DNA from 2 places in the Alkalimonas delamerensis genome. Region 1 is predicted to be linked to the other one. Evidence: riboswitches for the same ligand, from Rfam matches in the RefSeq annotation. Region 1 holds a riboswitch; the other holds the start of a gene.

Region 1 (4,174 bases):
CAGACTACCTGCCGCACCCTCAGGCTGCCCTGATCACCGGTTTAACCCCCCAGCTCTGCCAGCAACGAGGCTTGCCGGAAACCGAGTTTATCGGCAAAATTCTGCAACGTTTCAGCGAGCCCGGCAGCTGCGTGCTTGGCTACAACAGCATTCGGTTTGACGATGAAGTGACCCGCCACAGCCTGTACCGCAACTTTTACGAGCCTTATGGCCGCGAGTGGCAACAGGGCAACAGCCGCTGGGATTTGCTGGATGTGGTGCGTGCTTGCTATGCGCTGCGCCCGGAGGGTATTGAATGGCCACTCAAGGACGATGGCACGCCCAGCTTTAAACTGGAAGACCTGGCCAAAGCCAATCAGCTGGCCCATGAGCAGGCGCACGATGCGCTGTCCGATGTCTATGCCACCATAGCGCTGGCAAAACTTGTGCGTGACAAACAGCCGCGTTTGTTTCAGTTTCTGTTTGAGCACCGGAAAAAGCAGGCCCTTGGTAAGTACATCAATCTGGCCAACCAAACCCCTTTGGTGCATGTGTCCGGAAAATTCCCGGCCAGTCAGGGTTGTGTCAGTTGGGTGGTACCACTGGCGTTTCATCCAACCAATAAAAATGCACTGATTGTCTGGAATCTGCAGGCCGACCCAAGCCCTTTGCTTGAACTCGATTGCGACCAGCTGCGCGATAAGCTCTACACCAAAACCGCCGATTTAGCCGAAGGCGAAGAACGGCTGGGCCTGAAACTGATTCATCTGAACAAATGCCCGGTGCTGGCACCGGCGAAAACCTTATCCGAGCAGCGGGCCGATGCCCTGGGTATTGATCGCAGCAAGTGCCGGGCACATTTGAATTGGCTGCTGGCCAACCCGCAGGTACAGCCAAAAGCAGAACAGGTGTTTGCACAAGCCGAAGCCTTCCCGCAAGAGACCAACCCGGATTATCAACTGTATCAGGGCTTTTTGGCCGATGCCGATAAGCAAAAAATGATGGCGTTGCACCAGCTTAGTCCGCAGCAGCTGGAAGTGCAGGCGCCGGTTTTTAGTGACGAACGTTTGAATCAACTGCTGTTTCGCTACCGGGCGCGCAACTACCCCGCCAGTTTGAATGAGCAGGAGATGCTGCAATGGCAGCAGTATTGCGTGGATCGCTTAACCGATGGGCTGGATGCACCGCCACTGACTCTGGAGGCTTTTCATCAGCAACTGGAGCAGGCCGCTCAGCAGCATCAACACGATGAGCGGGCGATGCGGATTTTAAAAGCTTTGTACCATTACGCCGAGCAACTGTAAGTTTATAGGCACTTCGATGATTAGGTGGCAGCGAAGACTGCCTCGCTGCCTGAAACCATTACATCGGTTGATCTTTCTCTGCCACTTTGCGCAGATTCTCATGAATTTTAAACAGCACAATCAATAATTCACACCAAATCCGTACCCCAATGGCCCCAAAAATCAGGATACCCAGGCCAGCAAAGAAGCTGGTGGTAAACATCGTACCCAGTCCACTCACCACCACCCCAACTAAAAGCAGCCAATACACAAAGGTGATAATTTTAGGGGTGAGCATCGAATCAAAAAATAAAACCTGATTCATCGATAATTCCTTCTGTTGTTATTGTTTCAGATTGACTTCATAGCTGAGTGCCGATGAAGCACTTAGTAACCATATGACAACACAACGAAAAAGCAAGAACCTTGCATGGAAATTGACCAGCGATGCTGAAACTGGCTTCTTACGATAACTTCGGTATATACTAACAACCACTTGTCGGAGTGCCCTGACGGTTGCGAAGCAATCGAAAGAGCTGAGATCGCTGATGCGAGATCCGTGGAACCTGATTCAGGCTAATACCTGCGAAGGGAACAAGATGCGCTGCACCGTCCTGCTGGTTGGGATCCCTGCTGCCGCGCCTGGTGTATCCGGCTGTGTCTCAGCCTGCTGCCCCGCCTTTGTTCACCCACTCCAGACAAGCAACCTCAACCGATATCGGAACCCAGGAGCTTGCTATGTCAGAGAATTCAAACCCAGTATCCAAGCGCGAACAACGCGCCCGTGCCCAGGCTTACATTCGTCAGCTGCAAGGCGAAACCTTCCCCAACTCCGTACGGCGGTATTTGCAAGGCGAGCGTCCGGATATCAAAGTCCCGGTGCGATCCATTCAGCTGCATCCCAGTAAGAACAAAGACGGCAGCCTCGTCGAAAATCCACCGCTGAATGTCTACGATACCTCCGGTCCTTATGGCGATCCGGAGCAAAAACTCGATGTACTGAAGGGCCTACCGAAGCTAAGACTGGATTGGATCAAAGCGCGGGCGGATGTGGAAGCCTCCCCGCTGCCACCCTATCAGGAGATAGCACTGGATGAATGGCACACCGAATTTACCCACCAGCCCCTGCGCGCCAAAGCCGGCAAAACAGTAACCCAGCTCCACTACGCCCGGGCCGGCATCATTACGCCTGAGATGGAGTATATTGCGCTGCGCGAGAACATGGGCCGCAGCGCTGAAGCGCAAGACGATGGCATGCGCCGCCATACGGGCAACAGCTTTGGCGCCCGCACGCCCAAAGTGATTACTGCTGAGTTTGTGCGCGAAGAAGTGGCCGCTGGGCGCGCCATTATTCCGGCCAACATCAATCACCCGGAAGCCGAACCGATGATCATTGGCCGAAACTTCAAAGTGAAAGTCAACGCCAACATTGGCAATTCCTCGGTCACTTCCAGCATTGAAGAGGAAGTGGAAAAGCTGGTCTGGGCCACCCGTTGGGGTGCCGATACGGTGATGGATCTCTCCACTGGCCGGCGTATTCACCAAACCCGCGACTGGATTTTACGCAACAGCCCAGTGCCGATTGGCACAGTGCCGATTTATCAGGCGCTGGAAAAAGTCAAAGGCGATGTCAGTCAGCTGAACTGGCAGGTGTTTAAAGACACTCTAGTGGAGCAAGCAGAACAAGGGGTGGATTACTTCACCATTCATGCCGGTGTTCTACAGGAGTACGTTGGGCTGACCGCCAGCCGGGTGACAGGCATCGTCTCGCGCGGTGGCGCCATCATGGCGCAGTGGTGCCGCATCTTTAACCGGCAAAGTTTCTTGTACGAGCACTTCGAAGAAATCTGTCAGCTGTGCGCGGCCTACGACATTTCGTTGTCGCTTGGCGATGGCCTTCGCCCTGGCAGCATTGCCGATGCCAACGACGAAGCCCAGTTTGCCGAGCTTCGCACCCTGGGTGAGCTGACCAAAATCGCCTGGCGCTACGATGTGCAGGTGATGATTGAAGGCCCGGGCCATGTGCCGATGCAACTGATTGAAGAAAACATGACCGAGCAGCTCAAGCACTGCCATGAAGCGCCTTTTTACACCTTAGGGCCGCTGACCACCGACATCGCCCCTGGCTACGACCATATTACTTCTGGCATCGGTGCTGCGATGATTGGCTGGTATGGCTGCGCCATGCTCTGCTACGTCACGCCCAAAGAGCACCTGGGCTTGCCGAATAAAGAAGACGTCAAGCAAGGCTTGATTGCCTACACCATTGCTGCCCATGCCGCTGATTTGGCCAAGGGCCACCCGGCTGCGCAGCTGCGGGATAATGCCTTGTCCAAAGCCCGTTACGAATTTCGCTGGCTGGATCAGTACAACCTGTCGCTGGATCCCTTCACCGCCAAAGCCTACCACGATGAAACGCTTGGGCATGAAGGCGCTGAAACCGATGAGTTTTGTTCGATGTGCGGACCCAAGTTCTGCTCGATGCGGCTGAATCAGCAAATTGCCAACGAATCAACAGAGCAAGCTCAGACTGCGGAGTTAAAGGATGCGCAAAACTAACATCGGCCGGCTGCCTGATTTGGGTCTGGCAGCAAGCCCTAATCTGCGCAGATCCAGCCAGCATAGGCCCATTGTCTGGAGCATTGCAGCATCGGACTCCGGCGGTGGTGCCGGCATTCAGGCCGATGTGCTGACACTGCACGATCTTGGCTGTCATGGCTGCACCGTGCTCAGCGCCATCACCGCCCAAAATTCGTTGGCGGTAGCGGCGACAGAACCGGTTTCGACCGCCATGTTGCAACAGCAGTTGACGGCACTGGCTGAGGATCTGCCGCCACAGGCCATCAAGCTGGGCTTACTGCCGGATGCGGCGGGCATTGCGCTTCTGGCCGACTGGTTGCAAGCCTTCAAGG
Region 2 (4,174 bases), on a different contig from region 1:
AATATTCTGGCCAGCGATCATGGTGTTCTGGGTTAACTCACCTTGCTCAACCAGTTGAAAGATGGTGGCGTAGTCTGCGTTGGCTAGTGCTAACATCACTTGATAATCCACCCTTGGGGGCAGTTGTTCTGGTCTACCCTCAAAGGCAAAGTGAGTGATGTTATTGGGGGCAAAGCCGACCCGCTTGATGCGGAAATCACTGACCGAAAAACCTGCCGCATGGTAGATCGTGTTTTTTCCCTGAATGGAAATATTGGCCTGTATTAAGGAATCATACAACCTGGCTTCGGCTTGCTGCATCTCTCGATGCATCTCTGCCAGCTCAGCTTTTAACGACTCGAAGTTTTCACAGAAAGAATCATGAACTGCCTCTTTCTGCGATGATAAAGGGGCAGTTTTAGCTGAATAAACCGCGGGATTGAGTTGCCCCTTATATGGTACCACTGTAGCATCTTGATCTGAGGCAGTTGTTAAGTCGTGTAAGAAAACGAAAGTCACACCTATGACGGATAAGCAGCCTATCGTCCACAAATGAGTTTTTTTCATGTCGTACATCCATTATCTGATGCAATGTTAAATTCTGATTGTATTGGGGGGCTGAGTGACAAGTAGCTAGCCCATACAATTGAAGGTATTGTTTTTACCATTTGTAGAGCTTTCTACTTAATCATTGCTGCAGCTTTTTCGAGGTAGTAGAAGAAGCTACTTGCTGTTAGCATGATTAGAGCAAATGAGCCTATCGATGGTGAGAAAAAGCTAACTCCAATAGATCCTAAGAAATAGTACTCAAGAAAATAAATTGTGAACGTTAGCAAAGTAAGCAGTGAAATAGTAGTACGCTTCCCATTTCTAATTGTACGTTTGATTGAATCTGTCATTTCAAACCCGCTTCAAGTTATTTGTCTGATTGAAAGTAAGTTAGTTAAAGCTGTTATACTGGGAAGTGACACAATAGCAGCTTCCCAGTACATATTTACTTCATAATTTCTAGAGCAGATTATGATGCTTGTCATACACAATAATCAGCACTCATGGTATTGCAGTACATCCATATGGGCCGCAATGTCCACCGCCAGATCCACCTCCATGGGACGCAAATAGTGTACTGCATTCGTATACATGCTCATTGTATCTAATACCACAATTTCTGGCTTCCCAAAGTCCCCCCGCAGTCGCAACAGCAATACATGCTGCTACTGCTGGGGGAAATGTAAAACCAGTACACAGTGCAGTGGTCAGTACAGCTACAGAGCCGGCTAAGTACTGGCAGTGCTCTTTATCATTCCCCGCGTCCGCTATGCATCTTTCATAGCTAACAGGTCTATAATCATTTGGTGGTGTTGGCTCAGATGGCTGCGTTGGTCCAGAACCGCCACCGCCACCATCAGAATTATCATTACAACCATAGCGACATGGATCGTCCCATGGGTCAGGCCAAATTGGATCCCAGCCAGGTGGTTGTTGACCACATGTAACCATATCACCGCCCCATGGTGACTCGCATTGTTGGCTTGCATCTGCAGTATTCAATGTCAGGCGCCAACCCCAGCCAACACTAATCAATGATGATGGCTCGTTAAGTTGTTCATAGACATTGGTGTCCGGGGTATGCTCAATATTGAGCAGTAAAAGCGGTAGACACAAAGCAATCCTGCTAAGTTGTTTCATTGGAAGTATCCTCATGTATACTTAAAGTAGAATTATTGTGTGTTTTGCGCGCAATTTAATCATTGTTGTTAATTTTAATGATGTCAAGTTAAATTCTGTGTTTTTTCTCTTGTGTGCTAGCAGGATTGCCAGCTGGCACGAAAATCGTTACACTGCGCGCCTACCAGGGGGTGTGCTCGAAAGAGTGCTGAGATGCTGCTAAGCGAACCCCAAGAACCTGATCCGGATCATGCCGGCGGAGGGATGGTGTTGCTGACTCCTTTTGCGCGGATGATCCCTTACCGGAGATCACCATGCGCTGTCGTTATTCCGTTGTTGCCGCTTGTATTCTTGCCTCCTTTACCACTGTTGCCGAAGAGTCCATTGAACGTTTGGAAGTGCAGGGCGATTTTCGTCGTTTGTCGGTGCAGAACATTGCCGGCAGCATAGCGGTCGTTTCCGAGCAGGATATGGAGCGCAACTCGGCCCAGCACCTGGACGATGTGCTGCGGCAACTGGCCAATGTCAACTTTGCTGCTGGCGCTTCGCGCGCCCGCTTTGTGCAGGTACGGGGCATCGGTGAGCGCAGCGAATTTATTGATGTGATCAACCCTTCAGTCGGGGTGCTGATTGATGGCATCGACTACTCTGGTCTTGGCATCAGCAGCATTGCCCATGCCGAGCAGTTGGAAGTGTTTCGCGGTCCCGAGGCCACCCGCTTTGGCACCAACGCCATGGCCGGCATGCTGAACTTGTCTTCGAAGCAGCCGGGCTTTCAGCGCGAAGGTGCGCTCAGTGCCAGCCTGGCCAATTACAACAGCTGGCAGTTAAGTGGCATGCTCAGCGATGCCCTCAGCGAGCAGCTGGCTTATAGCCTGACGCTGGACAAGCAAGCATCCGATGGCTTTATCGAAAACACCCACCTGGGCCGCAAAGATACCAACGACATTGACGAGCTTACGGCACGCACCCGCTTGCTGTTTCGCCAGAGCGATGCCTCGCAGTGGCAGCTGATTGGCCACTTTATTGAGCAAAACAACGGCTACGATGCCTTTTCGTTGGATAAAAACCGTACCACCTTGTCGGATGAACCAGGTCAGGATCGGCTGCGCAGCAAAGCACTGGCGCTAAGAAACGACTACAGCGGCTTTGTCGGAGCAGACTTGATGTGGCAGCTCAGCTGGCTGAGTGCCGACTCGGATTACAGCTTTGATGAAGATTGGGCTTTTGTTGGTATCCGGCCTGGCTGGGAGTACTCAGCCTTTGATCGCTACCAGCGCACTCGTGAGCAATGGACACTGGACTACCGCCTGGTGTCGGATGAGCAAGGCCGCCTGGTTGATGCCACCGATTGGGTGCTCGGTTTTTACGTCAGTGGCCGCGATCTGACCCTGCAGCGGGATCGGCGCTCTGGCTCGCGCTTGCGTGCCTTTGACAACCGTCTGCAGCGCGATAACCTGGCGGCCTATGGCGAGACCAGTACGCCGATTTCGGCGCAAACCACTCTGGTGGTTGGTGGGCGGATCGAGCGCTATCAGGATGAATACCGTGACAGTGGTGGCATCAGCATCGATCAAAGCCATACCATGTGGGGCGGCAAGATCAGCCTGAATTTCCAGGCCAGCGATCAGGCGATGATATACACTTTGCTGTCGCGCGGCTACAAGGTCGGTGGGGTCAATGGCGAGGCGCTGTCCAGAGCCGGTGACGATGGCCTGGAAGCCTTGCTGCAACAAGCGACCTTTAAGCCGGAAACCCTGGTCAATGCCGAGTTTGGGGTAAAAGGCGTTGCCGCCGATGGCAGTCTGGTCACCCGGGTGGCGGTCTTTCATATGTGGCGTGATGACATGCAAGTCAAAGGCTGGTTGAACCCGGATTTAGGGCCGGAGTTTGCTGGCTTTATCGACAATGCCGGTCGTGGGCGCAACTATGGCCTGGAGATGGAAAACCGGATTGTGCTGCATCCGAGCTTTACGCTGCATCTGAATGCGGGCTTGCTGAAATCCAAACTGGGGCCTTACATCACTCAGTCCGAACTGGATATGACCGGCCGGGATCAGGCCCATGCGCCGCGCTTTACCTACCAGCTAGCGGGCGACTGGTTCTTGACGGACCAGCTCACCTTGCAAGCCAGCGTGCAGGGCAAAAGCAGCTTTTATTACTCCGATGGCCATAATGCGAAGTCTGAGAGCTCGGAGTTGGTCAATCTGCGGCTGAGCTATCAGCTTGAGCACTGGCAATTCGCTCTTTGGTTGCGCAATGCCTTTGATCAGGACTATGGTGTACGGGGCTTTTTCTTTGGCAATGACCCGCGCGACGAGTACGCTCCCCATACCTACCAGCAGTGGGGTGAGCCGCGTCGCATTGGTTTAAGTGCCAGTTATCAATTCTAAGGAGTGCGCCATGCAACTGTCGGTAGAAATCAGCAAATACCCGTTGGCCGATGACTACATTGGCCCGATTAAGGCCTTTATTGGCCGCTTGCAGCAAGAGCCGGAACTGCACATCGTCACCAATACCATGAGCA

The links. Region 1 has a riboswitch for thiamine pyrophosphate ahead of thiC (phosphomethylpyrimidine synthase ThiC). Riboswitches for the same ligand answer to the same signal wherever they lie in the genome.
Region 2: linked by a shared signal. The riboswitch ahead of Q3O59_RS00265 (TonB-dependent receptor) and the one ahead of thiC (phosphomethylpyrimidine synthase ThiC) in region 1 are both predicted to bind thiamine pyrophosphate.

What each region holds. Positions count from the first base shown of each region.
Region 1 is NZ_JAUZVY010000002.1:572,933-577,106, forward strand. Features, by position in the region: gene sbcB (exodeoxyribonuclease I) at 1-1,283, shown strand, start outside; gene Q3O59_RS07055 (DUF4282 domain-containing protein) at 1,342-1,587, opposite strand; TPP riboswitch at 1,753-1,873, shown strand; gene thiC (phosphomethylpyrimidine synthase ThiC) at 2,001-3,821, shown strand; gene thiE (thiamine phosphate synthase) at 3,808-4,174, shown strand, end outside.
Region 2 is NZ_JAUZVY010000001.1:58,668-62,841, forward strand. Features, by position in the region: gene Q3O59_RS00260 (hypothetical protein) at 1-312, opposite strand, end outside; TPP riboswitch at 1,825-1,929, shown strand; gene Q3O59_RS00265 (TonB-dependent receptor) at 1,962-4,040, shown strand; gene Q3O59_RS00270 (YkoF family thiamine/hydroxymethylpyrimidine-binding protein) at 4,051-4,174, shown strand, end outside.